DNA from 3 places in the Acetobacterium sp. KB-1 genome. Region 1 is predicted to be linked to each of the others. Evidence: a T-box and tRNA genes for the amino acid it is inferred to sense, from the RefSeq annotation. Region 1 holds a T-box; the other regions hold tRNA genes.

Region 1 (10,733 bases):
CACGTATTTCGATGATTTTAAAGGGGTTGTCTTTAATTGATTTTGTCAGAGTAAATCCACCATAAATTTTCGGAACAATCTTCACTTCAAAATTGCCGAAAGAAATCAGGGTGTTATGACCATCTGTAGTTATTTTTTCAAACATGGTAACACTTCCTTTCTGTATAATAATCTGATGTTTAAAAAAGTATTATTATTATACCAAAATTAGGTGGCGAATAAACAAAAAATTCCAAAAAAATATTTATTTAAGGTTGACCAGTATGTATGATAAAGAAAAATTAAAAGATCTGCCCCAAAACCCCGGGGTCTATATCATGAGAAACAAAAATAGCGAGATTATTTATGTGGGTAAAGCCATTAATCTGCGCAATCGGGTACGGCAGTATTTTCATAGTGCCAGTCAGTTAACCGCTAAAACGGTGGTTTTGGTATCTCATATCGAAACAATTGAGACGATTGTAACCGATTCGGAAATGGAAGCGCTGATTTTAGAATGTAATCTGATTAAGACGCATCATCCGCGCTATAATATTTTACTAAAAGATGATAAAAGCTATCCCTGGATACGGCTGACCGTTCAGGAAGAATATCCGCGGCTACTGATGACCCGGGAATATAAAAAAGACGGCGCCAAGTACTTTGGTCCGTTTACCAGCTCCTATGCAGTAAAAAATACCATTGAAGCTATTTTAAAGATTTACCCGCTAAAAACCTGCAACCGTCAGGTTGCTTATGGAAAAAAGACCGGTCGGCCTTGTCTTAACTATCATATTGGTCAGTGTCAGGCACCCTGCCAGGGAAATGTGTCCAAAGAAAAGTATGCCAAAGATATTGCGTCAGTTTTGGATATTTTAAACGGCCGCCATCCCGATCTACTTAAAAATATCAATGATAAAATGACTGTTGCCGCCATGAATCAGAATTATGAAGAAGCGGCTAAATACCGCGATCAGATTTCCGGCATTGCGCATATCGTTGAAAAGCAGAAAATCAGCTCCAGTGCTAAACAGGATCAGGACTTTATCGGTTTTGCCAAAAGTGATGGATTGGGATGTGTCCAGGTTTTTCATGTACGAGAAGGCAAGCTGATGGGGCGGGATCATTTCTTTCTTGAAGAAGTTGAGGGTGTGAGTTCAAGAGAAGTGCAAGAAAGTTTTGTTAAACAGTATTATGCCAGCTGCGGGTTTATTCCCCGGGAGATTATTTTAAAAGAGCCATTGGAAGATAAAAAAGTTATTGAAGAATGGCTGGGGGATCTGGCTGGTAAAAAAATTGAGGTTCACGCACCAAAGCGGGGACAAAAAATAAAAATGCTGGAAATGGTGACCGATAACGCTGACCTGGCACTTAAACAGAAATTAATGGAAAAACGAGAAAAAGAGATCCGCTCCAAAAGCCGTTTGGATGGATTACAGGATTTATTGGGATTGGCGCAGCGTCCCGTTCGGATTGAGGCTTATGATATTTCTAATATCAGCGGCACCAATAACGTTGGCGGAATGGTGGTTTTTGACGAGGGTAAACTAAATCGGAAAGCCTGTCGTCGCTTTAAAATTAAATCGGTGGAAGGTCAGAACGATTATGCCAGCATGCAAGAAATGATCTTCAGACGGATGGAACGGGCCATGAAAGCTCCGGAAGGCAATAATTTCTTGCCATTACCGGAAGTGATGATGATCGATGGCGGTGTCGGTCACGTGAATGCGGCACAGAGTATTGTTTCTTTGTATCCAACCGTTGCGATTGAGGTGTGTGGATTGGTCAAAGATGATCACCATCGGCTGCGGGGGATTTTTCATCAAGGTACCGAATATCCAATCAAAAAAGCGACCCCACTCGGGGTTTTTCTATCCGAAATTTCGGAAGAGGTCCATCGTTATACCCTGGGCTATCATCAGATTTTAAGAAAAAAAGAAATGCTGGTCTCCCAGCTTGAGGAAATCCCCGGCGTCGGAAAAAAACGTCGCGAAGCCTTAATGGCTCACTTTGGCCAAGTGGATAAAATCAAAAAAGCTACCATCGAAGAACTACAGTCAGTCCCCGGGATGCAGATTAAAACGGCCCAGGCCGTATTTGAACATTTTCGCAACAAGTCGTGAAAAAAACTTTTAACAACGGAAACTTTGAGGTAGAATAACTTGAGTAAACTAATTAGTAGTAAATCAATGAAAAGAGATAACAAAAGAATGAATGGGAAAGTAAATTTAGACGATTTTTGTAAAGATATCAAACTTGAAAAAATTTATTATCAGTCAGCGGATTTGAACCTGGTCAACAGTGGGATCAATCGTCCGGGATTACAGCTTCATGGGTACTATGAGCATTTTGATTCGAATCGGGTGCAGGTGATTGGTAAGGTGGAAGTTTCCTATCTGCTGGATCTGGATCCTGAGGTTCGCGAGAAAAAGATCGACGATTTTTTTTCCTATGAATTTCCCTGTTTTATTGTATGTTGGGATTTGGAGGAGACTCATCTGTTTGAAGATGCGGCCAGGAAATACGGACGGACCCTGTTAAAAAGTAAGGAAAATACAACCACATTGTTTTATGATCTGGTTAACTATATTGATCAGCTGTCGGCACCACGGATCAGTTTGCACGGGGTATTAGTTGAGGTTTTTGGAGTCGGTGTGTTGATTACCGGGCCCAGTGGCATTGGCAAAAGTGAAACGGCATTAGAAATTGTCAAGCGTGGTCATTGTCTCATCGCGGATGATGTGGTTGAGGTGAAACGGATCCGAGACGGTCATTTAATGGGAACAGCCCCGGTACTGCTCGAACATTTTATGGAAATTCGGGGAATTGGTATCATAGACGTTAAAACCCTTTATGGTGCCAGAGCCGTTAAAAGAGATGTTGAAATTGACATGGTCATCCGTCTGGAAAATTGGGATGAACGATCACCCTATGATCGCCTGGGTCTTGATGAACAAACGCTGGATATCTTGGGGGTCGAAATTCCGGAAGTGATGATCCCCGTTTCAGGCGGCAGAAATTTGGCCTGCATCATCGAAACGGCGGCGATCAACAATCGTACCAAACAGTATGGTTATCACTCAGCCCAGGTCTTTTGCGACCGTGTCGCTCACCAGAATGATCTCGACACACAAAAACGGGAGCTACAGAAAAAACAGGATTAATCAAATCGGCTAGATGTTTGAGCGTTGACGAATCGTCAATTGAGAAGGAGAAAATAACATGAGAAATTACGTTTTAGATGCCCACACCCATACCATTGCCTGCGGACATGCCTACAATACTATCCAGGAGTTAGTTGATGCCGCCGCAAAAAAGAATTTGGAGATGATCTGCATCACCGAACATGGTCCGGCTTTACCGGGAGCACCAACGCCTTTGTTCTTTGCTAATTATCGGGTGATTCCCGGAAAAATAAACAATGTCAGAGTCCTCAAAGGAATCGAGAGCAACATCATGGACGCCGACGGAAATACCGATATCCCGATGGATTTTATTAAATCTCTGGAAATCATTTCGGCATCGCTCCACACTCCGACCTTTAAACCGCAGACAAAATCTGTCAATACCAGCGCCGTCCTGGGGGCTATTGCCAATCCCGATATTGACTTTATCTGTCATTTGGGGAATCCCACCTATGAGCTGGATTATGAAGCCATCCTTCAGGATGCCAAAAAAAACAACACCCTGATTGAAATAAATAACGGTTCTTTCTTTATTAGAAGAGGTTCAAAACCCAACTGCGAATGGATTGCCAATCGCTGTAAAGAACTGGAAATACCGATTATCATTGGCAGTGATACCCACTTTGCGACCGATATTGGTGATTTCCCCTACGTTGATCAGGTTTTGGATGCGATTGATTTCCCCGACGAATTGATTATCAACCTGGATTACAATCGGTTAATTAATTATCTCGAAAGCAAGGGAAGGGTGTTGTTTGCTGATCCTCGCGATTATGCCCAAGAATTGTTTTTGAAAAATGACTAAACTGTGATAAAATGAGTTTCTTAAAATCAAGTAGGAAAGGACAGAAAAATGACGATAAAGATCATAACCGATTCTGCCTGTGATATAGAAAAAACGGATCAGCAAGAATTTAATATTGAAATCATGCCAGTTTATGTAGTCGAAAATGAAAAAACCTATCGTGACGGTATTGATATATCATCTGAAGAAGTTTGTGAGAATATGCGACAGGGTACACGTTATAAAACGTCTCAGATTCCTTACGGGGATTTTTATAAACGGTTTGAAGACTTAATCTTAGAAAATAAACCTTTTATTTATCTGGCTTTTTCCAGTGGACTGTCGGGAACCTATCAGGCTGCCGCGCTGGCGAAACGGGATTTAAGAGAAAAATATCCCGATGCGGTCTTTGAAGTTGTTGATACCAAAGCTGTCTGCTATGGACTGGGGCATATTGTCTATGGTGCCGCCAGAGTCGCTGCAGCAGGCTGTGACATGGAGACGCTGATCAAACAAATCAGCTATCATATTGATCATGTCAAACATGTTTTCACGGTGACTGACCTTCAATACCTGTATCGGGGTGGCCGATTAAATAAGGGGACCGCCATCATCGGAAATATGCTGCATATCAATCCGTTGCTTGACGTAAACAAAAGTGGTGAACTTCAACAGATTGATAAGGTCAGAGGCGAAAAAAAACTGGTTAAGAAAATGGTGGATTACCTGGAAACAAACGGTGATCAGCTTGAGAAGCAAGTGATTGGTATTAGCCATGCCGATAATCCAGAGCTGGTGGAGCTATTTGTAAAAATGGCGGGTAAGCGATTAAATATCAAGCGGTTTAAAATCGTGCCATTAGGGCCAACTGTTTTAACCCACTCCGGACCCGGAACGCTGGCTGTTTTTTTCTTTGACGAATGGAAAGAAGCGTATCAGTTTTAATCATTGCAAGGCAGATATAAACAAATTCGAATTACTAATTAAAAAAAATTAAGGAGTATTATGTTAGATAAGTTAGATTTTTTAGCCCAAAAATATGCTGATTTAAACGAAAAGATTAGCGACCCCGAGATCATTGGGGATCAAAATCAGTGGCGAAAGCTGATGAAAGAACAGTCCCACATTGAACCGATCATTCAAAAATACAATCAGTTCTCAGAGACCTTATCAGCCATTGATGATACTAAAGAAATGCTGGCCGATAAAGAATTGGAAAAAGATTTTAAAGAAATGGCTGAGGCGGAACTGGAGGAATTAACAAAAAAGAAGATCGAACAGGAAGAAGAATTAAGAATTTTACTGTTGCCCAAAGATGTTAATGATGACAAAAATGTTATTGTCGAAATTCGGGCTGGTGCCGGCGGCAGTGAGGCGGCCTTATTCGCTGGCGATCTCTTTCGAATGTTGACCCGTTATGCCGAACGTCAGGGTTGGAAAAGTGAAATTATGAGTTCCAGTATACCCGATATCGGGGGGATTAAGGAAATCATTTTTTCGATTGAAGGCAACGGGGTTTACAGTCGTCTGAAATATGAAAGCGGCGTTCATCGGGTACAGCGAATCCCCAGTACTGAATCAGGCGGACGGATCCATACCTCAACCGCCACGGTAGCAGTCTTGCCGGAAGCCGAGGATGTTGAAATTGAAATTGGTGCGAATGACCTGAGGGTTGACGTGTACCGATCATCCGGTAATGGTGGCCAAAGTGTTAACACCACCGATTCCGCGGTTCGAATTACCCATATCCCCACCGGGATGGTGGTGACCTGTCAGGATGAGAAGTCGCAGCTTAAAAATAAAGACAAGGCGTTAAAAATATTAAAGGCCAGGCTTTACGAAATCGAACAGCAAAAACAGCAAAGTGAAATTGCCGAAAACCGCAAAAGTCAGGTTGGTACCGGGGACCGCAGTGAGCGTATCCGGACCTACAATTTCCCCCAGGGGCGTATTTCTGATCACCGCATCAACATGACTGTTTATCAACTGGAAGCTTTCCTGGATGGTGACATCGATGAAATGATCAATGCCCTGGTCACCAGTGACCAGGCCGAAAAACTTAAACAACATTCTTAAACGCGAAAGAGCTTTCCAATTCTGGAGAGCTTTTTTAATGTCAGGAAATAATGGATAAAAATTTAACCGTATTTAGAAAGAATTCCAGCAGGGTACTAAGAAATAGTATCAGGGTTGGCTTTATTGTGGGGGATGGGTGAGAAGTAGCTGTAAAAATTCCGTATTATGTTGACAATTATCGGCTTTAAAAGTAGAATAAAAATCAGTTGTTAAAATTTAAACAAAAATTTGATCATCTGATCAAATTGTCCTTAAGGAGGAGTAACAATGAAAAAAGTAATCGTAGCAGATCAGGCCGCATGTGTTAACTGTTTGACATGTGAACTAGCATGTTCAACCGCATTTTACAAGGAACCTGTTTCAGAATTGTCATGTGTTAAAATTACCACAAAAGATGATGGCAGTTTAAAAACATTGGTATGTGTACAATGTGGTAAATGTGCAAAAGTATGTGAAGCCGGTGCAATCACAAAAAATGCCAAAGGCGTCTTTATGATTAGTAAAAAACTATGTGTAAACTGCGGTAAATGTGTCGAAGCATGTCCATTCGGAGTGCTGGTTAAATCAGAAGACCGGGATGTTCCATCAAAATGTATTTCATGTGGAATCTGTGTTGAAGCATGTCCACAGAACGTATTGGCGATCAAAGAAGCCTAAGTCGTCTTTAAAAATTTATCACTTAAAAACTGCCCCTGTTCGAACGGGTTTCGAACGGGGGCGGTTTTTTTGTTATGATAATGAATTTTGGATAGGCGTACTGGAAACTCCGTACCGATCAATTATTAATCTGTTGTTTGCTGCGGAATCGGACACTGATAAGAAATTAAAAATTTCTTATCAGTCGTGGGCAGTCGCCAACTACAAGCCTGCTTGTGATTGGCTCGTTGCCTCCACGCAGGCTATCGCCATGTCCGCTCCGATGCAAACAACATGATGTAATAATTGTCGGTACTACTTAATTAGCAAATTAAAAATCAATCCGCTTAGCAATATAATCAACGACCTCAGCAATAGGAACCCGAACCTGGTCCATGGTATCGCGGTCTCTTAGGGTGACACATTCGTCTTCCAGGGTGTCAAAATCTACAGTGACGCAGAACGGTGTGCCGATTTCGTCCTGGCGGCGGTAACGCTTGCCAATGCTACCCGCTTCATCATATTCAATCATAAAGTGTTTAGACAACAGGGTGAAAAGTTCTCCGGCCTTGTCGCTTAACTTTTTAGACAGTGGTAAAACTGCGGCCTTGTATGCCGAAAGGAAGGGATGAATCCGCATCACATTTCGTTCTTCAACTTTGTCACCATTGGTAATGGTTTCTTTTTCCATGGCATTGCAAAGGAAGGCCAGAAAAACCCGGTCGGCACCTAAGGAGGGCTCGATACAATACGGGATATATTTTTCGTTGGTAACCGGGTCGGTATATTTCATGTCTTTCCCGGAGTGATTCTGGTGCTGGGTTAAGTCGAAATCGGTACGGTCAGCAATCCCCCAAAGCTCGCCCCAGCCAAAAGGAAAGCGGAATTCCACATCGGTGGTGGCATTACTGTAATGGGATAGTTCTTCCTGATCATGATCCCGGAAACGGATATTTTCGTCCTTCATACCCAGGTCGAACAGCCATTTTTTACAGAAAGCTTTCCAGTAGTCAAACCATTCCAAATCCGTGCCAGGGGCGCAGAAAAATTCCAGTTCCATTTGTTCAAATTCCCGGATTCGGAAAATGAAGTTCCCCGGCGTAATCTCATTACGAAAGGATTTACCGACCTGGGCAATCCCAAATGGTATTTTTTTACGGGTGGTGCGCTGAACATTTTTAAAATTGACAAAAATACCCTGGGCAGTTTCTGGCCGCAGGAAGATTTCGCTGGCGGTATCTTCATTGACACCCTGAAAGGTTTTAAACATCAGATTAAACTGGCGGATATCGGTAAAATCCATTTTTCCACATTCGGGACAGGCAATCTGATGTTCCTCGATAAAAGCCTTCATCTCGTCATTTGACCAGGCATCGACGATCACATCTTCGCCTTTTTCAAAGTAGTAATCGGCAATCAGCTTATCGGCCCGGAAGCGCGACTGACAGGCTTTGCAATCCATCAACGGATCGTTAAAGCCACCCACGTGTCCGGAGGCGACCCAGGTTTTAGGGTTCATTAGGATAGCGGCATCCAGACCCACATTAAAAGGTGATTCCTGAACGAATTTTTTCCACCAGGCCTTTTTAACATTATTTTTCATTTCAACGCCGAGTGGGCCGTAATCCCAACTGTTGGCAAGACCATCATAAATTTCTGAACCGGGGAAGACAATTCCCCTCATTTTTGCGAGACTGACAATTTCAGCCATTGTAAATTCTGACATTTTTTCCTCCTGCTTAATTAAATTTTTAGTATCTAAACTAAAAAAACCGCCCCTTGCATTAAAACAAGGGACGGTATAACCGCGGTTCCACCCAAGTTGCTTGCCACTGCTGGCAAACCACCTTACTCTTATAACGATTTTCACGTCAACCACTTAATCGAAAGCAGTGGTTGCAGCTCAAAAAGTGCCACTCATAGGGTTTGATTACAGATCTTACACCATCATCTGCTCGCTTTTAAACCATTGGCCCTCTGATTATTCTTTTCTCAATGCCTTTGCTATTAAGTTAAGTACTTCTTAATAAATCCTAAACTAAGATGAAGAATATCAAAAAGACAAGCTGCTGTCAAGTTTAATTTTTAGCGGTCAAGTTTTAATTTCGATTCGGACAACATTGAAATGGGTTACAACGATAAACCAGGGTAACGATAATGTGCGTTTTGCCTCGATTTAAATAAATAATTCATAAAAAAAATGAAAAAAAAGATTCTCATTATGTAAACTTAGTGTTAAAATGTCGTTAACAAATGATTAAGGAAAAAGAAAAGCAAGAAAAGATAGTTATCCTGGTGAATCAAGAAAACGAAAAGATTAGGCCCACTATGGTCTAATCTTTAATTATGAAGGGCGACAATTTGGTTAATCCCAATTTTTTGAGGGTCGTCTAGTTTCTTCCTTGGCTGGAGTACTATCTTAATTTTTGATGTTTTTTGGAGGAAAAAATGACGTTAGAAATGCTGATTGGTCTCTTTGGAGGCTTGGGGTTATTCGTTTTTGGAATGCACATGATGAGCGACGGATTAAAAACGGTTGCTGGCACAAAGATGAAAAAACTTCTGGAAGTATTAACCAACAATAAGATTAAAGCCATCCTGGTTGGGACGGTTGTAACGATGATTGTCCAAAGTTCCAGTACCACCACGGTGATGGTGGTCGGCTTTGTTAACGCCGCCCTGATGACCTTGACCCAGGCAGCAGGAGTTATTTTAGGAGCTAATATTGGAACCACCGTCACGGCCCAGTTGATCGCGTTTAATGTCACTGAGTTGGCACCGATTTTTATTGGTATTGGTGCAATGATGGCTCTATTTAGCACCAAGAAAAAGAATAAAGATCTGGGGAGTATTATTCTTGGTTTTGGGATTCTTTTTTATGGGATTGCGGCCATGTCAACAGCCATGAAACCGCTTAGAGAAAGTGAAGAATTTATTTACCTGCTCTCAACCTATGGAACAAATCCACTGCTTGGTGTGCTGATTGGAACCCTGATTACCGCTGTGATTCAAAGCAGTAGTGCTTCTATCGGTTTGCTCCAGGCGCTGGCCCTTTCTGGGGTTTTTGTCAGTATTGGGGGAACTGGAGCAATCCAGATTTGTTTACCGATTCTTATTGGTACTAATATTGGTACCTGCGTCACGGCATTGCTTTCCTGTATCGGAACCTCCACAGCAGCAAAAAAAGCAGCTTTTATCCATCTTTTTGTCAATATTTTTGGTGCTGTCTGGGTGATGATCTTATTAACCATCATGAATAATTTAGTGGCTGTCAATCCGGTTTATGAATTCATCGTTACTATTTCAGGCTCATTGATTAACGGTGGCGGTGATATGGTGCCCAATGTGGCCCGTCAAATCGCGATGGCGCACACCCTTTTTAATGTTGCAAATACGATTGTATTACTCCCGATCATCGGCTATTTTGTTAGCTTTCTGGACCGCGTCTACCCGGAGAAAGAGGAAGACAAGGGGTTGCAGTTGGATGACCGGTTGTTTAATAATCCTTCCATTGCTTTGGGACAGGTGGTCAGAGAAACGAATCGACTGGCAAAAATGAGTTTTAAAAATTTCAGAGTCGCCTGCGAATCGATCATGGATGGCAATGAAAAGCTGGTTGAAAAAATTGTTAAGCGGGAAGAACGCATTGATGAATTTCAACAGGGAATTGTCGAATATTCCGTTAAATTGTCCAATGAAAACATGTCAGAAGAAGAGAATGAACGCCTGGCCTTCATCCTTAAAGGAAGCCATGATTTAGAAAGAATTGGTGATCATGCCATGAACATTGGTGAATTGGCAGAAATGCGGGCCACCAATAAGATCGTCTTTAGTGATATTGCCAATCAAGAAGTGTTAAATTTAATCAGTTTAACTACCAATACGCTTCGGGATATGGTAGAATTAATGGAAACAGAAGAGACAGATCTGTGTTATAAGATTCTTGATGAAGAAGAAGAAATAGACGAAATGACTGAAAAATTAAAAGATGATCATATTCGCCGTCTTAATGAAGGAATCTGTAATCCTTATGCTGGCGTCATATTTCTGGACTTGTTAACAAATATCGAACG
Region 2 (10,733 bases), 370 kb from region 1:
TGCGCGCGATAGACTGCCAATATCTGCTGTTCCAGGCGATCCCGGATTTTTGCTTCCTCGGGTAGAATATCCCTTGTACCTCTAACTGGTTTTGAACTAATCATCTGGTCACCTTCTATACAAGATTAATTTGCTTGAATGCTTTTTTGCCCTTTTTCAGGACAATTCTTCCGTCTTTAAAAGCTGTCGGGGTTACCAACAGCTTAAAGTCTGTTACTTTTTCGCTATTTAGCAAAACTCCGCCCTGTTTAATTAAGCGCCGTCCCTCACTGCGGGTGGGAATCAGTTTGGCAACTTCTAACAAAGCAAGAATATCCATACCTGCTCCCAGTTCAGCCTTTGATAGTTCTACGCTTGGTATCTCGGCATCGCCCTGGTCACCGCCAAAAAGCTTCCGGGCCGCATTTTGAGCCTCCTGTGCGGCTTGCGAGCCGTGAATAATTTCAGTGACTGTGTAAGCCAGAATTTCCTTAGCCTGGTTGATTTCTGAGTCTTTAAGTGCTCCCAGCCGACGCACCTCGTCCATCGGAATAAAGGTCAGCAGGGCCAAACATTTTTCGACATCGGCATCGGCAATGTTTCGCCAGTATTGGTAAAATTCATAGGGCGATGTTTTTTCCGGATCCAACCATAAGGCACCTTTAGCGGTTTTCCCCATTTTGATCCCTTCACTGGTCGTTAACAGGGAGAAGGTCATTCCGAAAACCTGTTTAGCATCTTTGCGCCGGACCAATTCAACTCCGGCAATGATGTTGGACCACTGATCATTTCCGCCGAACTGCATCTTACAGCCCTGTTCTTGATGTAAGACGTAAAAATCATAAGCCTGGAGCAACATATAATTGAATTCTAAAAAGGTCAGCCCTTTTTCCAGCCGCGATTTATAACAATCGGCAGTCAGCATCCGATTCACTGAAAAATGTGCCCCAATTTCCCGCAAAAATTCGATATAGTTTAGAGGCAGTAACCACTCGGCATTATTAAGCATCACAGCCTTATCATCTTCAAAGGTCAAAAACTTTTCAAACACACGCTTGAATTTTTCACCATTTTCTACAATCCGTTCTGCTGTCATCACCTGACGCATGTCGGTTCGGCCAGAAGGATCACCAATCATGGTGGTTCCGCCCCCGATTAGGGCAATCGGACGATGTCCATGCCGTTGCATGTGGGCCATTACCATAATCTGAATGAAATGTCCGATGTGAAGACTGTCCGCCGTCGGATCAAAACCAATATAAAATGAAACGGATTCCTCCGCCAATAGTTTTTTAATTTCCTCTTCGTGGGTACACTGTTCGATAAACCCCCGCTCCTGCAATACGTCAAATACACTTTCCATCAATCTGTGTCCTTTCCTTTTTCAATGGGGTTTCCCCCAGCAATTATGCACATTTTTATTTAGCTGATTATTCAAGCGGTTTCTCGAGCAGTTCTTTTTTTCGTTCCCAGCGTGTTAAGCCTTCTTCAAAAAAGACCTTAATTACGGCAAACATCGGGATCGCCACAAACATGCCCGGAATGCCGAAGAGACTGCCTCCGACGATGACAGAGAACAACACCCAAAAGGGATTGAGTTCGACAATTTTCCCCAGCACATTGGGGGCTAAAACATTCCCGTCAAACTGTTGTACAACCAAAATCCAGATCCCGACCCAAAGCGCCTTAACCGGTTCATCAATTAAGGTAATGATAACGGCCGGAACTGCTCCGATAATGGGACCGAAATAAGGAATCACATTGGTAATCGCCACAATAACGCCGAATAAGGGGGCATAATCGACACCGATCACCAACATTCCCAAATAGAAAAGAAATCCAATTAACATCGAAGTAAGTATTTTCCCGGTAAAATATTTGTAAAAAATTTCATCGATGGTCAGGATCGCCCAGTGGGAACCGTTGTATAAGGTTTTATTCATCACCGCTTTGGCAAAACGGTCCACCTGTTCACTAATTTTTTCTTTATCCAGCATCAGGTATAACCCCACAAAAAACACAATAAAGAAAGAAATAACAAACCCGATGGTTCCTTTTAAAAAGACGAAGGCAAAATTCCCAATATTTTTTATGGAATCCGGATTTGTTCCAAAATATGATGCAATCTGGTTTATTATATCCCTGGTCGTCATACTTTGAAGGCTGTCAATAGCAAACTTAAGCTCTGCTAAAATATCCTGGGCAGCACCGCCGTTGGCCAGGCTTTCACCCAGATAATTATCAATGGTTATTAAATACTGCGGCGTTTGGGAAATCAGCCCCGTCAAACTTTCTACCACTGATGGAATGGTTGCATAAAAAAACAAGACAATCAGTACAATGGTGATCGCATAGACGATCAGGATCGAAATCAGTCGAATCGCTCCGGCTTTGTCCCGACTTTTAGGAATGGTCTTAAAAATAAACTTTTCAATTCCCCGCATTGGTTTAAACAAAAAATACGCCAGCACTACGCCCACTAAAATAGGCCTCAATACTTCCAGCGTTCTGGTAATAAATCCGCCAACAGTTGCCGTCACCACGCCAAAATTATCCAATAGTTTGTAAATCAGAACCAGAATCAGAACACCAACCAAAAAGTAGCTATATTTTTTTACAAGTTCGAGATCAATTTTAAATTTCAAATGCCCCTCCAGTACTGTTATCAGCTCGAACTATATCTTAACATTTTACCAGAATAATTTAAAGCAGTTTCAAACAGATTCTTAAATTATGATTAATCTAAAATAAAATCGCCGTGTATTAAAGTTTTCCTTGTCTTTTAGAGAAAACTATCATAATATTTTCATATACTTAATTATTTGTTTAGGAGCAACCATGATTTATATCGCTATTATCCTTTTTGTTATTTTTCTGGACCAGTATACAAAATACCTGGTCATTGCACATATAAAACCCCTTGACACTCTACCGCTGATCCCAAATGTTTTTCATTTAACCTATATCGAAAACACCGGTGCAGCATTTAGTCTGTTTACTAACATGCAGATATTTTTAATTATTATGACCCTGGTTTTTCTTGGTGTACTCATTTACTTCTTAATCAAAATACCCAACATCAAAGAAAATCGCGTCATTAATGGCTCGCTTGCCTTTATCATTGGTGGTGCTGCTGGTAATTTACTGGACCGGCTACGCCTTGATTTTGTGGTAGATTTCCTTGATTTTCGAATGATTAAATTTGCCATTTTTAATTTCGCCGATGTTTTTGTGGTATGCGGCAGCATCATTCTTGTTCTGGCATTATTTAATAATAAAAATTTCTTAGAGAACAATGATTTCGGCACTCTAGAGTAAAGTTTGCTTCCCGCTATCCACTTTAATCAAAACGCTTCCCTAAAAATAACAAATCATTTTTTCAGGGAAGCGTTTTTTATCTTTCGTTACTCTGTTTTTTTCAACAATCCAAGCATGCTATCGCCGGTGGTGAAAATATGGTCGCAGGCGGCAAGATTGGCTTTTTTACACGCACCCTTTTCAATTTGCCGGATAATTTCCATATGCTGATTCACCAGCGGCGTTTTATCTTCAATCCGATGCACATACTCGGCCCGAAACCGCTGCATCTGTTCCCGCAGGCTGTTAATCATCGTTTGCAATTTTACATTTTTCGATGCCCTATAAATGGTCTCATGAATATGCATATCGTGTTTGATGATCCCCTCTTCGTCATTATGCAAAGCGGACTCCCCAAATAACTCATTGGCTTCATAAAGCCGGCTAATTTCGTCTTTTGTAGCATTCATGGCCGCCAACTCCGCCGCCAGACCTTCCAGCGCCCGGCGGATTTCCATCATTTCTTTGAGGTCATTAACCGACATTGGCGTCACATAAACGCCCTTTCGTGGCACCATTTTTACCAGTCCTTCCAGTTCAAGTTTTCTGATTGATTCTCTCACCGGTGTTCTGCTGACACCCATTTGCTCTGCCAGTTGAACCTCCATTAAGCGTTGTCCCGGCTGAAGTTCACCAGTAATAATGGCGCAACGAATGGTTTCAAAAACAATTTCTCGCAGCGGCTTGCAAGAACTTATATCGAGGCTTAAGCCTTTTTTTTCACTCCACATAATTTTCTCCTCCACTTTCCTCCGTTTTACTCAAAAAACACAGGGGGTATATTTCTTTAAATTGCTGCCACATTTTTACTGCTAATTCCCGGTCCGCGTAATATCCAATAACCGTGGAACCACTACCGGTCATGATCGACGCCAGTGCTCCCGTAGCCAGCATTTCTTTTTTGATCGCTGCTATTTCAGGATAATCTGCAAAGGCAACGGCTTCAAAAACGTTTCCGACGACCTCGTTAAGCTCATGATAAGCATCTTGTTTTAGCAATGCCATAAGCGCCGAGATATCCGGGTGTTTTTTTATGATTGAATTATCCAGTTTTTTAAAGGCCCAGGGGGTAGCGATATCAATATCCGGTTTCACGACCAGAATCGTCATCTTTCTTAAATCGCCAATGGGTGTAATCTTTTCTCCGATTCCTTCCACCAGAGCCGTACCACCAACCAAACAATAGGGAACATCTGCTCCAATGGTAACCGCAATTTTCAAAAGTTCCGACTGCGAGAGTCCCAGTTGCCATAAGGTATTTAGCCCTTTTAAAGCTGCGGCAGCATCGCTGCTACCACCCGCCAGACCTGCCTGAGCGGGAATTCTTTTTTCCAGATGAATCTTGGCGCCTCGTTTAATCGTGAATTGGTTTTGAAGTTTTAGGGCCACTTTGATGACCAGATTTCTCTCATCCAGGGGAATGGTGTGCTCATTGGAAGTCAACACAATTCCTTGCTCCCGAGGGTAAAAGGTCAGTACATCAGCCAGTTCGATGGAATGATTAATCATCCTCATTTCATGATAGCCATCTTCCCTGATCCCGGTCACATCCAAGGATAGATTGACCTTTGCTCGAGCTTTTAAAATAATCTTACTCATACGCCCTCTCAATGCACTCATAATATTGTATACTTTATCCATTATAACATAATCCCTCTTTTATGGAAATAAAAATCCGGGTTGAAAACCTGCTTTTATAGTGTATAATCAAGAGATCATACACGATAAAACCAATGCATAGGAGAACGCAACCATGCCAATTCATTTTAATAACGATTGGGAAGAGCCCATTCAACAGGAAATCAAAACTGACTATTATCAAAACCTGCGACTTTTTTTAATTAAAGAATATCGAAGTCGGGTGGTCTATCCGCCGATGGATGAAATTTTTAATGCCTTTCACTTAACGCCATTATCAAAAACCAAGGTTTGTATTATCGGCCAGGACCCCTATCATGGACCAGGCCAGGCTCATGGCCTGGCTTTTTCTGTCAAACCCGGGGTTTCGATCCCCCCTTCACTGCTTAACATCTACAAAGAACTGGAAGCCGATTTGGGCTGCCCGATTCCCAGCCATGGCTGTTTAACTGCCTGGGCTGAGCAAGGGGTACTACTGCTCAATGCCGTTCTGACCGTCCGGGGCGGTGAAGCCGGTTCCCATCGCAATGCCGGTTGGGAGATTTTCACCAGCCGGATCATTGAACGATTGAACACCCGGGCCGAACCGGTTATTTTTATTCTCTGGGGTCGCGATGCTCAAAACAAAAAAGCCCTGATTACCAACCCCCGACATCCGATTATCACCTCACCCCACCCTAGTCCATTGTCAGCCCACCGGGGATTTTTCGGCAGTCGACCTTTTTCCAAAGCAAACGACCTGCTGAAGGCCCAGGGAATTGAGCCCATTGACTGGGGTATTAAGGATCTTGATTTCCCTATCATCGAAAAAAAATAGCTCTGATATTTATATCAGAGCCATTCTTTTTCGTAAGTCGATTATTTCTTCCAGACTGAGCTGACCAGGCGCTGTTTTCCCGGCTCCCGCCGCAAAGGTCAGGGAACCGCCGCACAAATCAGGTGCTATTCGGGTTATTGACCCCAATGATCCCATCGCAATGGCAATCATCGGCTTCTGGGATTTTTCGTTGTAAGTGAGGGTGGCCTGGATCAGGTGGCGGACGTCATCCATTGACTGCGGCATCACTGCCAGTTTTAGGACATCGCCGCCGACCGCTTCCATGGCTTTAAAAACAGCGTTTATTTCCTCTGTAGTCGGGGTCTTTTCAAAGTTATGATGAGAAACCAGCCATTGGCTTTCACTTACTTTTAAAGCCCCTCTAATCCGCTCCAGAAAAGCCGGCTCGCTATTAAGTTCCACGTCCACATAGTCGACCCGGTTACTTTTTATCGCCGCAATGATTGCGGCTGTCCGGATTTCATCTGCGGTTTCACAAACGCCGCCCTCCAGATGACTGCGATAAGTATAAATAAGTCCCTGATCGGGCATTCTTGTTTTTATTTCAACTAACAAATCCTGTTCTTCTTCCGCCGTGAGCAGTTCCCCCCCGCCATGAAATGATCGCGACGCCACTCCAGAAAATCACAACCATTTGCCACTCCCACTTCAACATCAGCTATTAATTCATCGCGATTGGCACTGATCAATGGAATACACGAGATAAAGGTGTTTTTTCTGATTAATTTAAATGCTTTTTTCGTCTTCATAAAATTCTTCCTTCCACATTTATGATTCATCATTGCAAAAGTGCCCTCCGGTTAACGAAACGACTATTTATTTCTGGTTTAGTAGTCCAATATTCTTGATTTCCACGGAGATGGTACCATCCGGATTATTTTTAAACTCAATGATATCATTTCGCTTCAGCTGGTCCATCGGAATACTGATTTCAATGCCCGTATCGGTAATAAATTTTTGTTTGCCAAAGATCTTCTTTTCAATATTCGGGGTGACCGGGATCTTTTTTTCGTAGAGCCCTTTTTCTTCCAAGGACGACCTGAACCGCTCCTGAATGGTCGAATCCCCGTCAAAAACCGTTTTGGCCAGATTGTCCACGTCGATTTCGCTTTCGGTTTCATAATCATCAGCCAGCACTGTTTTAGCGGCATTGAGCTTTTGATAATCACCGCCATATTCTCTGACAATCACTTCTTTGACTGTTTTATCGATAATGTCATAGGCCTCTTTTTCTGACATCGCCGGCTCACAGAAAACTAATTGAGTGGAAATATAATAATCTTTCTCATTATTGATTGGATATTTCTTTTCCTTGATCAGAACCTCATCACAAGCCAGATTAACGAGAATGAATTCATCCAGTTTCTGACTTTCTGTTGGCAGTACACAGGGTTGAACCAGAATATCATTGGTCAGACCTTTGTCAGTATTCACATAGTGAATATAACCCTGCTTATAATTAAACTTGAATATACCCAAATAAGTTTCATGCTCGACATTAAAATCCACAAAAACCAGATCGGCAGATGGTATTTCGATGTTTTCTTGCATATACTCAAAAAAAAGCTGGGATATTTCCGAACTAATCCGAACAAGCTCGTGAGGATTATTCTTGTAATCAATAATCCGGTCTTTAAAAGGACTGCCCGTCCGAAAGACAGTCCGTTTGATCTCCGGATCTTTTATTGATCTTTCCACATGCTTTTCCACATATTCTTTCACTGTTACGGTCATGTTCAGGAGCATATCCGATAACACCGGGATGTTTGCGTTGGTGTCCAATACATGCAAGATTGCTTTGTTAATGCTGATTTCTGATTTCATTTTATTTTCCTATTCTGATTTTGTCTGATTTCTCTTAATCTCATTTACATCTTCTTTTGCGTAAATAAAAAACAGCCACGAATGACTGTTTAAGCACGTTTATGGTACGCCCAGAGGGGCTCGAACCCCCAACCTACTGGTTCGAAGCCAGGCACTCTATCCAATTGAGCTATGGGCGCACATAAGTAGATTAAAAAAGAATGATTGGGATAAATACCCAACCGATTCAGATTTATTAAATTTTGGAGCGGAAGACGAGATTTGAACTCGCGACCCTCGCCTTGGCAAGGCGATGCTCTACCACTGAGCCACTTCCGCTTATAAATGGTGCGGATGAAGGGACTTGAACCCATACATCATTCGATACTAGATCCTAAGTCTAGCGCGTCTGCCAATTCCGCCACATCCGCTAAAGCAATTGTTGTATCTGTAACGTGCCTGATTATAATAACAAAATACGTAGGTTTTGTCAACCCGTTTCGGAACTTTTTTCGACTTTTTTATTTATTCAATGCGATTTTAAAAGATTCCCAATATTTCGCTTTAATCCGTTAAAAGAGCGTAAAATCGCTATTTGCAACTTTACACTCCTGATTCAATGCCACTATTATCTTAATATGGAGCGGAAGACGAGATTCGAACTCGCGACCCCCGGCTTGGGAAGCCAGTGCTCTACCACTGAGCCACTTCCGCAACGGTACTATTATAACAATTAATTCATCATTCTGCAAGCATTTTGTTCTTGCAATTCAATTTTCATTAGTGTTCCATCCTCCAGCTAAAAGGTTTTATTGCTACATCATTTTAGTTGATATGACATTTCTAGGTTTTTCAGCTTCTGATTTCTTATCCCAGGGCAAGATATCACCTTCATCTTTGAGATAATCAAGGATTTCCCAAATACCTTCACCAGTATAAGAGCTTACTCTAAAAATCGTATCACATCCAGCTAATTCCAGCCAACTCACTGCCTGTTCCACATCAGCGCCAGAGGCATCAATCTGAGTAACCACACCAATACAGGGTCGATTTGCAACGGGAGTAATACATGGCGGATAAAGCGAATAAGGCTCCGTTGCATTAATTAAAAGAGCTACCACATCCGCCTCATAAGAATACAAGGCTAATGCTCTAGCTAAACCTTTCGTTTCTGCATATTCCCCTGGGGTATCAATCACTACATCATAATGATTGACATACTGGGTTTTTTCGTAACGAATCTCTTTTCCTTTTAAGGCTTGTCGTAATGTTGTTTTTCCACATTCACTTCGACCGACTAATATCATTTTTTTCATGTTATGCCTTCACTCTCAGGTTTTTGTAATCTCACAAATTGTAAATTTCAAGGTGTTTTGCAAATAAGTTAAAATCGTTGTGATCGCAGACTCCACCTCTGATATTCTCCCGGTAAACATCAGCGTACCACTGAATCGATCAATAAACCCCAAATCAATAACCGATGTTTTTATAGCTAAATCTCCAGCAATCACCGATATTTCTGATGGTGTCATACTCAGTATCCCGATCGCTGCTTTCTGATAATCAACACTGGGATTCAAGCCCAGTTTTTTATAAACAATTTCATCTGGGCTGGCAATGATATGAGCTAATGTTACTTGCTTACCGGGAACTGTTTCTTGAATAATCCTTAGTTTTCCGTCATTCATATTTAAAATATTTTCCATTAAAATGCCTCCTTTTCTTGATGTCTTTATATTCATTTAGTATTACCGAGTAATTATATCACTTTAAGAAGAAATTAAAATGGAATCGTCTAATTTTTAACTGTATTTTTTCTATAATATCATGGAATATTTCAGCCTTTTTATGCTTGCTAATTCAAAAAAGCAAAAAAACCGCATCATCTGCGGCTAAATTTAGAAATTGGTGACCCATGGGCGACTTGAACGCCCGACACCCTGATTAAAAGTCAGATGCTCTACCAACTGAGCTAATGGGTCATGCTATAATTTACTTTTTGTCTGTCTCCAAACGATTATGAATACTCCCGTTTGCCTAACTAAGTGATTCACACCAAATCAAAGATTTGGGTTCTCTACTTGGCAACTGAGCTAATGGGTATTTAGAGGAGCGTATTTTATTCGAAAACTCTTCTCATCCTAATTGGATGAGTTTTCAATTAAAATGCGTTAGCTTTATCACTGTTGTCTCGCTATGCTCGCCTGCCGACCAATTTCAGGTATGAAATTGGGATAAAGCGTTGGTGGGAGAAGATGGATTCGAACCATCGTAGACGTTGTCAACGGATTTACAGTCCGCCCCCTTTAGCCACTCGGGCATTCTCCCAGATGTTTAAATAATTCTTGACATAAAAATGGAGCTGATGAACGGACTCGAACCGTTAACCTGCTGATTACAAATCAGCTGCTCTGCCAATTGAGCCACATCAGCTTAATCATAAAAATGGAGCTGATGAACGGACTCGAACCGTTAACCTGCTGATTACAAATCAGCTGCTCTGCCAATTGAGCCACATCAGCTTAATCATAAAAATGGAGCTGATGAACGGACTCGAACCGTTAACCTGCTGATTACAAATCAGCTGCTCTGCCAATTGAGCCACATCAGCTTAATGATAAAATATTGACACATATAAATTACGTTGCTTTAAGTCACAGCCAATCAACTCAGCGATTCATTCAAAAATGTTCACTCACTACGTTCATGCATTTTTGGTTCTCTGTTTAAATGGCGACCTGGAAGAGACTCGAACTCTCGACCTCCAGCGTGACAGGCTGGCATTCTAACCAACTGAACTACCAGGCCGCGTGAATATGATGGCGACCTGGAAGAGACTCGAACTCTCGACCTCCAGCGTGACAGGCTGGCATTCTAACCAACTGAACTACCAGGCCGCGTGAATATGATGGCGACCTGGAAGAGACTCGAACTCTCGACCTCCAGCGTGACAGGCTGGCATTCTAACCAACTGAACTACCAGGCCGCGTGAATATGAAATTGGTGACCCCTAGGAGACTCGAACTCCTGTTACCGCCGTGAAAGGGCGGTGTCTTAACCGCTTGACCAAGGGGCCGTAATAAATGCGGATATGAATCATTATGGTTCACACCCGCTT
Region 3 (10,733 bases), 120 kb from region 1:
AATCCTGGTTAAATACCATCCCACGGCCAATAATAACCTCCAGTTAGTCTTAGAAGCAGAAGGTGCCGAGGTGGTTATGCCGGACCTGATGGATTTCTTTCTATATTGCGCTTACAATCAGGTCTTTAAATACGAAGAACTCTCAGGTAAACGAAAATCCATGAAACGTGCCAAACTGCTGATTAAATTTTTGGAGTTTTCCCGAAAAAACATGAAGCTTGCCCTGGATGCCAGCACCCACTTCCATGCCCCATCCACCATTGAGAAAAAGGCGGGTAAAGCCCAGGAACTGATTTCCCTTGGTAATCAGGGTGGGGAAGGTTGGTTCTTAACCGCCGAAATGATGGAGTTGATCGAAGATGGGGTAGAGAATATTGTTTGTGTTCAACCCTTTGCCTGCCTGCCCAACCACGTGATGGGAAAAGGGATGATCAAACCGATCCGCCAAAAATATCCGCGCGCAAATATTGCCCCCATCGACTACGACCCGGGAGCAAGTGAAGTCAATCAGCTAAACCGCATCAAACTGATGATGGAAACCGCCAAACGAAATCTGGATCGGAAAAACTAAGAAACTGGCTAGTTTGGTTTGACAAAAATTGTAGAAATAGAACTAACGTAGTACCGACAATTGTTACATCATGTTGTACGCATCGGAGCGGACACGGCGGAGCCAGTCCGATTCTGCGCGAAGGCAACGAGCCAATCACAAGCTTGCTTGTAGTTGGCGACTGCCCGCGACCAATGCGAAAGGAGCAAAGCGGATTTCGCATGGCGCGGCGAACAACAGATTAACAATTGGTCGGTACGGGAGTTCATCGACATCCTGAGACTGGCTTGACAGCCGGTCTTAATTTTTTGCAAAAAAAAAGAACCGATTCAGAAGAAACAGCTCGTTTTCCTAAATGAAAAAGGGGAGTAATTCATTTAGAGATAAAGGATTATATGTGATAATTTAATTATATGGAGTTCAAACAAAGAATACAATCATTATTTTTCCTATAACGTTTTCAGGATTTTGTAAAAGTTTACAATTTAATCTAAAATTTACAAAATAGAATTCCAGGATATGGTATAATCTCGTTAAACTAAAAACACAAGGAGTTATAATGAAAAAAATACTGATAATTGAAGATGAGTTGAATATATATGAACTGATCAAATTTAATCTGGTAACCCATGGATTTGAAGTGGATGGCGTCCAGGACGGTGCATTGGCCATTGAAAAAATACTAGATGTCCTGCCGGACCTGATTATTCTGGATCTGATGCTGCCGGGGAAAGATGGCATTAGTATTTGCCGGGAAATCCGGGCCAATAGTATCATCTCCTATATACCGATTATAATGCTTACCGCCAAAAGCGAAGAATTTGATAAGGTTCTGGGACTGGAAATCGGCGCCGATGATTATATCACCAAGCCCTTTGGAGTCAAAGAACTCTGTGCTCGGGTTAAAGCCGTTTTAAGGCGGACCGAGATCCTTTTGTCAAAAGAGGATGAAGCTATTTTTGTTGGCGACTTACATATTGAGCCAAAGGCATTTGAAGTCTACCAAAATGGCGAAAAACTGGCGCTTACCTTAAAAGAATATGAATTACTGGTGTTCTTAGCGAAGCATCGGGGACAGGTACTGACCCGGGATCAATTGCTCGATCAGATCTGGGGATTTGACTACTATGGAGAGACCCGAACAGTGGATGTCCATATTCGTTATTTAAGAAAAAAAATTGAGGAACAATCAGAGGATGGCAAAAAATATATCGAAACCGTTCGCGGGGTTGGGTATCGTTTTATTGAGAAATAGGAGCGTGCTATGAAGAAACGGCTGTCCATTTCGCTGACAATTATTATTGTTGTTAGTATTACGATCTGTGGATTATTTACCACCATCAGCTATCGGCAGAGTTACTATGCCGATACAGAGAACAATATAAAGAAGAGTAGTAACTATATTATGAATTATATGCTGCCGGACTTTTTGGAAACTGGAAATAAAAAGAGTTTTGATGATTTTTCCCAAAGCACCAATGTGCGAATGACGATTATCAATCCCCAGGGAGAGGTCACTTATGAGTCTTTGCAAGGGGTTGGTGATCTAGAGAATCATAAAAATCGTCCTGAAATTATTGGTGCCCTAAAAGGTGTTGAAACAACGGAGGTTCGTTTTTCGAATACCTTTAAAGATGAAATGATTTATGTGGCGACCCCATATTTTGGTGAGACGCAGTCAGTTGGGGCAGTGCTACGGATTTCCATGCCGGTGAATGCCATGGATGATGCCATGTTTGAAATGATCAATAATATTATTTTTGTGATATTAACGACAATTCTGGCCACCACCTTGTTGATTAATTATTTTATCAATCGGGAGCTAAAACCCTTAGAAGATGCATCTGCATTTGCCAGAGCAATTGCCTCAGGAAAATATGGCCAACAACTGACCATGATCAGGGAAGACCAAATCGGCGAACTGGTGGAATCCCTTAATCAGATGTCCGTCCAATTGAATAATTCGTTTACCGAAATGAACCAGAAGAATGCCGAACTCACTGCTATTTTGTCCAACATGAACCATGGCGTCATTGCCATTGATAAAAAAAATCACATCGTTCATTTAAATGAAGCGGCTCGCATGGTCTTGCGGATTCCGATGAAGGAAGTGGTGATTGGAAAAAATATTCTGGAAGTCTATCGGGAAACCTTTATCCTGGAACTGATGAATTATCTTGAAAATGACGCCTGTGAGAAAACCACGTTTGAATCGCGGATTCATTCCGATCAGGTTTTACGGATCTATATTAATCAGATTGAAGAGAATAATAATATTAACGGCCATATTATTATTTTTGAGGACATTACACTGCTGAAAAATCTGGAAAAAATGCGTCGGGATTTTGTTGCCAATGTTTCCCACGAATTAAAAACGCCGATTACCACCATTAAAGGTTTTATTGAAACCATTCAGGAGAATCACATTACCGAGCCCAAGACCCTGGAGCGATTTTATGCCATTATCTACGAGGAGAGCGATCGCCTCAGCCGATTGGTTAGTGATATCCTGGCCTTGTCGCAGTTGGAAAACAAGGGGGGCTTTGATAAAAGATATGAAACGATACAGTTGGATACGGAAATAATGCAGATTTTTGATATTTTAAAACTCAGTGCCGAAGCAAAAAATACAACGCTTGTATTAACCAGTAAAGAATCGATTAAACTCGAGTTTGTCGCGGATGAATTCAGACAGATGATGATCAATCTCATTGATAATGCCATTAAATACTCAGAACCTGGAAATCAGGTGGAAGTTGACTTATCTGAAGAAGATCATAACATCATCATCCGGGTTCGAGATCATGGCTATGGGATTCCGGAAAAGGATGTCAATCGTATTTTCGAGCGGTTTTATCGGGTTGATAAGAGTCGTTCCAAGGAAAAAGGCGGCACCGGTTTAGGTCTGGCCATTGTCAAGCACACGGTTCAGAATAATTGTGGAAAAATAACCGTCAACAGCCAGGTTGGAAAAGGAACAGAGTTTATGATTCAACTGCCAAAAAATAAAGAATAGCGAAGGTTACAAATTACCGCAGCGTATGATGTAACAATTGTCGGTACTGCTTTATTGCTTAAAAAAATAGCCGGTCAGGTTTGACCGGCTATTTTTTTTAAGGTCGGTTCAGTTTTGAGAAGATGGTGGTTTTACTAAGTAGGCGCATCAGTTCACGGGCGGTGATGCCGATAAAAAGTCCAGTGGGGATGGCCAGCAACATCAGGAACAGAAAATAGAGGAGCAGGCTGGTAGTTTGGACAACAATGGCAGCAACAATGACCTGACCCAGATTATGTGAGATGGCCCCAAAAACACTAATTAGGATAATTGATCCTCTATCTTTAAAATAGTACAGCAGTAGACTCATCACCAGCAGGCTCAACAAGCCACCGCCGAGACTGTAGACAATCGAAAAGCCACCACCAAACAGAAAGCCGGATAAAAGAATCCGGGCAATTACGACCAGTAGAGTCAACGGCCAACCCAAAGTCAACAAGGAAACAAGGGTAATAATATTAGGCAGGCCGATTTTTGCCCCGGGAATGGGTAACGGCAATGGGATCAAACTTTCAACATAACTGAGAATTAAGGCCATCGCCACATAAAGACTCAGAATAACCAATCGGTACGCCTTAGAATGCATCAGGATTCACCAGTGATGACTTCCACCACCAGTTTGTGGGGCAGACACACGATGGTCTCGCCGGGGTTGGAGATGGGATGGGTCTTAACACAAATATGATCGGGACAGTCAGCCTCAATTATTTTGGCAGTTCCCCCGGAAATTTCAAGGGTATTTGAACCGCTTGCATCGGTAAAGGTTTCGGTATGATCTTCAGAGAGCGGAAAAACAGCAACCACTTCGCCCTGGCGAGAGACCCGAACCGAAAGTGGTTTATCGGTTGCGGCGAAAAAATAAAAAGCGGCTATGCCAATTAAACTGACAGCAAGTAAGCCGATGATAATAACAAATTCGTTTTTTTTCATGGAGACCTCTTTTAATATTAATTAAGAACGCTCTTATTTTATCTGAAAAATAGCCGCTGGTAAAGACTTTAGCATTTTTTTATGCTTTTTTTCAGAGACTTTGGTATAATATCATTATTTATTAAGATATTGGAGCAACGAATGAATCAAATGAGCATAAAAAAAACATTGAAACGAGGTATCCTATTTGCCAGCGTGGCAATAGCAACCTTTTTTTTAATGCAGTATTTAACCGGCTGTGAACAAGGTAAAACGGTAACTCGAAGTGACTTCCTATTGGATACTTTTGTCAGCATCACTTTATATGGCGAATCCGATGAAAGCTTATTGGCTCAACCTTTTGAACGGATTGAAGCCTTAAACACGACTTTAACAGCTTTTGAAACGGGCAGTGATCTGGGCTTGATAAAGGAAAATGCCGGCATTCAACCAGTTGTGGTTTCCGATGACACCTACCGGATCATTGAAAAAAGTATTGAATATTCAAAAAGTTCCGGTGGTTATTTCGATGTGACGATCGGTCCGTTAGTAGATCTCTGGGGGATTCACTACCCGGAAACGAAGGAAGCCCCAGCGCTGGAAGCGATCAATGCGGCGAAGGCAAAAACGGATTATACTAAAATTATTTTGAATCCCGCCGATCAGTCGGTTTATTTAACCGATGCGGGGATGGCAGTGAACCTGGGAGCCATCGCCAAAGGGTATATCGCCGATGAGGTGATGGCCGTTCTCAAAAAAGAAGGGGTCGAGCATGCCATCGTATTTCTTGGCGGAAATGTGCTGGTGATGGGTGGAAAAGCCGATAATTCCGATTTTGGGGTTGGGGTTGAAGATCCCCGAAATCCGGGCAATGGATACCTCGGGGTCTTATCCCTAAAAGATGGCTCGGTGGTGACTTCGGGGGATTATCAACGCTATTTTGTAGACGCAGCCGGAAAAAAATATCATCATATTTTAGATCCGTTTACCGGCTATCCGGCGGATTCAGGGCTTATTCAGGTAACCGTGGTGGCGAAAGCATCAGTGGATGCCGACAGTTTGTCGACGACCCTGTTTTTATTGGGGCTTGATGAAGGTTTGAAAAAGGTTGAAGCACTGCCCGATGTGGAAGCTATTTTTATTACCAATGAAAATAAGATCGTTGTCACCAGTGGCTTAAACGATGCGTTTGTATTTGATGAAGAAAACTATGGCGATACCTACACCCTGGAAAGACGTTAATTATTGTGTGTTTCTAACTTATCAGGTATGATAGATTAGAGTTTGGATGGGATTAAAAAAAGAATGAAAAAGAAGGAATAAAATGCAAGATAGTGAGCGAGTAAAAAATTACGATGAAGAAGCGATCCGACTGCGGCGTGAACTCCATCAAATACCGGAAGAGGGGTTTGATTTAGCAAAAACCCAGGCTTATCTTATCAATTATCTAGTGGACCTGGGCTATCAGCCGGAAAAAGTGTGTGAGACCGGTCTGATTCTCTATATAAAAGGACAATGTGACGATGATGCCATTGCCTTTCGAGCTGATATGGATGCCCTTTGCATTCGGGAAGAAGCCGATCACGACTATGTTTCCTGTCATCCTGGATGGATGCATGCCTGCGGGCATGACGGACATATGACGATGAATTTGCTATTGGCAAAATATCTGGCCGATTTTCCCGATCAACGAAAAAGAAGTGTGCTGTTAATTTTTCAGCCGGGTGAAGAAGGGCCAGGCGGAGCGAAACCGATGATCGAGGCCGGAATCTTTGAAAAATATCCGGTTAAAGCGATCTTTGGTTATCATCTGTTTCCTTTTATTGAAGAAGGTATGCTGGCAACAAAGGCGGGGCCGATGATGGCGCAGAACAGTGAATTCTTTATAACGGTTCGTGGCATCAGCGGACATGCTGCGCAGCCGCAGCGGTCAATGGACGCGATCGTCGCAAGTGCTTCATTGATCACCTGTCTCCAGAGTATTGTCAGTCGAAATACCAATCCGATGGAGAGTGTGGTTATCTCAATTGGGTTGCTAAATGGTGGAACGCGCGTGAACGTTGTGGCCGATGAGGTCAAGCTTGGGGGAACCATCCGTTCATTTAGCAATAAAAGTCACGAGAAACTACATCGTCGGATTGAGGAAGTCGTAAAAGGGGTTGAATTAACCCATGGCTGTAATATTGAGCTGGAATTCATCGAAATGTATCCGCCAGTTATTAATAATGAACGATTATATGAGATTTATAAAGAACTGGTCCCGAGGGAAAACAGGGTTCCTTTTCGAAAAGTTATGTTGTCGGAGGATTTTTCTTATTTTCAGAGCGCAGTTCCGGGATTGTACATCGGGTTGGGAACCGGTAATGAAAAAAAAGGTTATAATAAAAACCTGCATACTTCAGATTTCAATTTTGATGAGACGGTTTTGTTAAAGGGAATGGAAGCATCACTTAAATTGATAAACTATTCAAAAAATTATTAAAACAGGAGAGTTAATATGTACGAAGAATTTGCACAGGTTTATGATGAATTGATGAAAGAAATAGATTATTCTAAATGGTCTGACTATGTACAGCGTTTATTTTTTAATAGCAAGCGTGAAATTAAAACTGTTTTGGAGTTTGGATGCGGAACGGGGAATATTACCTGCAATCTGGCCCAAATGGGGTTAAAAATGACGGCGGTGGATTTATCCGAAGCGATGCTAACGGTGGCAGATGAAAAAGCGGATCGGATGGGACTCAAAAATATTCAGTTTTATTTAGGCGATATGAGTAATTTTCAAATTAATCAAACTTTTGATGCCGTGATTTCCTGTTGTGACAGTGTCAACTATCTGCCTGATCTAGAAGCCCTGCAGCGCTTTTTCCTGAGTAGTTATGAATGTTTGGAAAGTGAAGGACTTTTGTTGTTTGATGTTAACACCGTCACTAAATATAAAAAGACCATTATGGATAATACCTATATCTATGATTTAGATGATATCTTTTGTGTTTGGGAAAATGAACCGCATTTTGCCGAAAATGCGATGCACTTCAATCTAACATTTTTTGAGAAGAACAAGAATGACACTTATAATCGTCATGAGGAGACCCAGATTCAATATTTCTATACCATTGAAGATATCCATCGGTGTTTGACAACGATTGGTTTTAAAAATATGAAGTATTATGATTTCGGAACCTTCCTGCAAGGCAGTAATGAAGGTGAACGAATTCAGGTTATTGCCGAAAAAAAATAAAAGCTAAAAATATAATAAAATAGTTGACAATTAGTTTTTACAGCCGTATAATAACACTTGTATCTCAACTGATGGTCGCATAGCTCAGCTGGGAGAGCACCTGCCTTACAAGCAGGGGGTCACAGGTTCGAGCCCTGTTGCGACCACCATTTTTTTTACAAGCGGCCTGGTAGTTCAGTTGGTTAGAATGCCAGCCTGTCACGCTGGAGGTCGAGAGTTCGAGTCTCTTCCAGGTCGCCATAAATTTTTAAGCAGAGAACCAAAAATGAATAGCAATTCATAGCTACCCCAAGGTTAATGGTCATCCAATTATTGGGTAATTAACCACGGCGTAGTAAAGTCATGTAACGGACTTTAAACGTTTAACATGGTTGTTTTATTAATTCTTTACATGCCCAAATAGCTCAGTCGGTAGAGCAGAGGACTGAAAATCCTCGTGTCGGTGGTTCAATTCCGCCTTTGGGCACCACCATCAGCGGAAGTGGCTCAGTGGTAGAGCATCGCCTTGCCAAGGCGAGGGTCGCGAGTTCAAATCTCGTCTTCCGCTCCAACTTAATAGGGCGCCATAGCCAAGTGGTAAGGCATGGGTCTGCAACACCCTCACCCCCAGTTCAAGTCTGGGTGGCGCCTCCAAAATAAAAAAAGCAAAATCAAAAAAAACTTTGTAAAACAGCTTGACAACACAGGAAAACGACGATATAATACAAAAGCTTCTTCGGTGGGGAATGATTAAAAATCACCTGAGATGCAGCGGTCATAGAAAAGAGAATAGTACCATAAAACCTGTAAAACAGCCAAAACATCCGCAAGGATGAAGGCGGCTAAAATAGAAACAGAGAGATGTACTCTTTAAAACATTAACTCGGCAGAGGATAAAGTGCACTCGGTAGAGTATAAAACACAGTTATTCATGAGACAGCATTTAAAGCCTAACGGCTTTAAATACAAACTTTTATTGAGAGTTTGATCCTGGCTCAGGACGAACGCTGGCGGTATGCTTAACACATGCAAGTCGAACGAGACAAAAGAGAAGTGCTTGCACGGATCTTTTAGAAAGTGGCGAACGGGTGAGTAACGCGTGGGTAACCTACCCTATGGAAAGGAATAGCCTCGGGAAACTGGGAGTAATGCCTTATAAGATATATTTGTCGCATGGCAGATGTATTAAACGCTCCGGTGCCATAGGATGGACCCGCGTCCCATTAGCTAGTTGGTGAGATAACAGCTCACCAAGGCGACGATGGGTAACCGGTCTGAGAGGGCGAACGGTCACACTGGAACTGAGACACGGTCCAGACTCCTACGGGAGGCAGCAGTGGGGAATATTGCGCAATGGGGGAAACCCTGACGCAGCAATACCGCGTGAGTGAAGAAGGTTTTCGGATCGTAAAGCTCTGTTATTGGGGAAGAAAAAAAGACGGTACCCAAGAAGAAAGTCCCGGCTAACTACGTGCCAGCAGCCGCGGTAATACGTAGGGGACAAGCGTTGTCCGGATTTACTGGGCGTAAAGGGCACGCAGGCGGTTTTTTAAGTCAGATGTGAAAGGTACCGGCTCAACCGGTGACATGCATTTGAAACTGAAAGACTTGAGTATTGGAGAGGCAAGTGGAATTCCTAGTGTAGCGGTGAAATGCGTAGATATTAGGAGGAACACCGGTGGCGAAGGCGGCTTGCTGGACAAATACTGACGCTGAGGTGCGAAAGCGTGGGGAGCAAACAGGATTAGATACCCTGGTAGTCCACGCCGTAAACGATGAGTGCTAGGTGTTGGGGAGACTCAGTGCCGCAGCTAACGCAATAAGCACTCCGCCTGGGGAGTACGACCGCAAGGTTGAAACTCAAAGGAATTGACGGGGACCCGCACAAGCAGCGGAGCATGTGGTTTAATTCGAAGCAACGCGAAGAACCTTACCAGGTCTTGACATCCTCTGACKARCRYAGAGATRYGYCTTTRCCTTCGGGYACAGAGAGACAGGTGGTGCATGGTTGTCGTCAGCTCGTGTCGTGAGATGTTGGGTTAAGTCCCGCAACGAGCGCAACCCCTGTGGTTAGTTGCCATCATTTAGTTGGGCACTCTAAGCAGACTGCCGTGGATAACACGGAGGAAGGTGGGGACGACGTCAAATCATCATGCCCCTTATGACCTGGGCTACACACGTGCTACAATGGTCTGAACAGAGGGCTGCGAAACCGCGAGGTGAAGCTAATCCCTTAAAACAGATCTCAGTTCGGATTGCAGGCTGCAACTCGCCTGCATGAAGTTGGAGTTGCTAGTAATCGCAGATCAGAATGCTGCGGTGAATGCGTTCCCGGGTCTTGTACACACCGCCCGTCACACCACGAGAGTTGGCAACACCCGAAGTCAGTGAGGTAACCGTAAGGAACCAGCTGCCGAAGGTGGGGTCAGTAATTGGGGTGAAGTCGTAACAAGGTAGCCGTATCGGAAGGTGCGGCTGGATCACCTCCTTTCTAGGGAATACAGGAAGTCATGGTACTATTTTCTTTTGTATGACCATTTGGTTATACAAGACASAAGCAATCAGCATAAACTTAATACGTTTTAATGTTGGGGGGGTGTAGCTCAGTTGGGAGAGCACCTGCCTTGCAAGCAGGGGGTCAGGAGTTCAAGTCTCCTCATCTCCACCAATTTTTAAAACAAACGCATGGGCTTGTAGCTCAGGTGGTTAGAGCGCACGCCTGATAAGCGTGAGGTCGGAGGTTCAAGTCCTCCCAAGCCCACCATAACAAACTGAACGCAAGTTCATAAAACAAAAGGATCGTATTTTTCATCAGAATTCCTTATTTATTTAAGGAAGAATTTTGTCGAAAAATGCGTTAGTATTTGTACCAGTCACACGCTAATGCTTAGTGACTTGCCAAATTTCATCAAATTTGGACAAATACGTCGATCATTGAAAACAGCATAGTGTATAAATAAAATTTTGAAATACAATTTCTTAACACGAAAACGTAATTT

What was found. The T-box of region 1 lies ahead of DOZ58_RS07040 (glycine--tRNA ligase). A T-box ahead of a tRNA ligase gene usually reads a tRNA of that ligase, here a tRNA-Gly.
Region 2: it encodes a tRNA-Gly, which carries the amino acid that the T-box ahead of DOZ58_RS07040 (glycine--tRNA ligase) is inferred to sense. The anticodon was not compared.
Region 3: it encodes a tRNA-Gly, which carries the amino acid that the T-box ahead of DOZ58_RS07040 (glycine--tRNA ligase) is inferred to sense. The anticodon was not compared.

Annotation. Positions count from the first base shown of each region.
Region 1 is NZ_CP030040.1:1,523,444-1,534,176, reverse strand. It holds gene DOZ58_RS07075 (hypothetical protein) at 1-145, opposite strand, end outside; gene uvrC (excinuclease ABC subunit UvrC) at 264-2,102, shown strand; gene hprK (HPr(Ser) kinase/phosphatase) at 2,190-3,143, shown strand; gene DOZ58_RS07060 (phosphatase) at 3,202-3,969, shown strand; gene DOZ58_RS07055 (DegV family protein) at 4,018-4,893, shown strand; gene prfA (peptide chain release factor 1) at 4,954-6,024, shown strand; gene DOZ58_RS07045 (4Fe-4S binding protein) at 6,292-6,681, shown strand; gene DOZ58_RS07040 (glycine--tRNA ligase) at 6,992-8,386, opposite strand; T-box leader at 8,450-8,665, opposite strand; gene DOZ58_RS07035 (Na/Pi cotransporter family protein) at 9,109-10,733, shown strand, end outside.
Region 2 is NZ_CP030040.1:1,896,997-1,907,729, forward strand. It holds gene hisS (histidine--tRNA ligase) at 1-104, opposite strand, end outside; gene tyrS (tyrosine--tRNA ligase) at 116-1,342, opposite strand; gene DOZ58_RS08805 (AI-2E family transporter) at 1,410-2,624, opposite strand; gene lspA (signal peptidase II) at 2,818-3,297, shown strand; gene DOZ58_RS08815 (GntR family transcriptional regulator) at 3,384-4,067, opposite strand; gene ispE (4-(cytidine 5'-diphospho)-2-C-methyl-D-erythritol kinase) at 4,057-4,935, opposite strand; gene DOZ58_RS08825 (uracil-DNA glycosylase) at 5,090-5,791, shown strand; gene aroD (type I 3-dehydroquinate dehydratase) at 5,801-6,427, opposite strand; gene DOZ58_RS19270 (type I 3-dehydroquinate dehydratase) at 6,361-6,594, opposite strand; gene DOZ58_RS08840 (nucleoid-associated protein) at 6,629-7,636, opposite strand; tRNA gene DOZ58_RS08845 (tRNA-Arg) at 7,739-7,815, opposite strand; tRNA gene DOZ58_RS08850 (tRNA-Gly) at 7,880-7,954, opposite strand; tRNA gene DOZ58_RS08855 (tRNA-Leu) at 7,962-8,046, opposite strand; tRNA gene DOZ58_RS08860 (tRNA-Gly) at 8,255-8,329, opposite strand; gene DOZ58_RS08865 (EutP/PduV family microcompartment system protein) at 8,431-8,931, opposite strand; gene DOZ58_RS08870 (BMC domain-containing protein) at 8,947-9,321, opposite strand; tRNA gene DOZ58_RS08875 (tRNA-Lys) at 9,522-9,597, opposite strand; tRNA gene DOZ58_RS08880 (tRNA-Tyr) at 9,859-9,943, opposite strand; tRNA gene DOZ58_RS08885 (tRNA-Thr) at 9,973-10,048, opposite strand; tRNA gene DOZ58_RS08890 (tRNA-Thr) at 10,062-10,137, opposite strand; tRNA gene DOZ58_RS08895 (tRNA-Thr) at 10,151-10,226, opposite strand; tRNA gene DOZ58_RS08900 (tRNA-Asp) at 10,347-10,423, opposite strand; tRNA gene DOZ58_RS08905 (tRNA-Asp) at 10,436-10,512, opposite strand; tRNA gene DOZ58_RS08910 (tRNA-Asp) at 10,525-10,601, opposite strand; tRNA gene DOZ58_RS08915 (tRNA-Glu) at 10,617-10,691, opposite strand.
Region 3 is NZ_CP030040.1:1,400,692-1,411,424, reverse strand. It holds gene DOZ58_RS06530 (2-hydroxyacyl-CoA dehydratase) at 1-571, shown strand, start outside; gene DOZ58_RS06525 (winged helix-turn-helix domain-containing protein) at 1,110-1,805, shown strand; gene DOZ58_RS06520 (ATP-binding protein) at 1,815-3,566, shown strand; gene DOZ58_RS06515 (Gx transporter family protein) at 3,664-4,191, opposite strand; gene DOZ58_RS06510 (NusG domain II-containing protein) at 4,191-4,535, opposite strand; gene DOZ58_RS06505 (FAD:protein FMN transferase) at 4,677-5,756, shown strand; gene DOZ58_RS06500 (M20 family metallopeptidase) at 5,839-6,996, shown strand; gene DOZ58_RS06495 (class I SAM-dependent methyltransferase) at 7,012-7,755, shown strand; tRNA gene DOZ58_RS06490 (tRNA-Val) at 7,829-7,904, shown strand; tRNA gene DOZ58_RS06485 (tRNA-Asp) at 7,919-7,995, shown strand; tRNA gene DOZ58_RS06480 (tRNA-Phe) at 8,149-8,224, shown strand; tRNA gene DOZ58_RS06475 (tRNA-Gly) at 8,231-8,305, shown strand; tRNA gene DOZ58_RS06470 (tRNA-Cys) at 8,315-8,388, shown strand; rRNA gene DOZ58_RS06465 (16S ribosomal RNA) at 8,707-10,225, shown strand; tRNA gene DOZ58_RS06460 (tRNA-Ala) at 10,327-10,402, shown strand; tRNA gene DOZ58_RS06455 (tRNA-Ile) at 10,422-10,498, shown strand.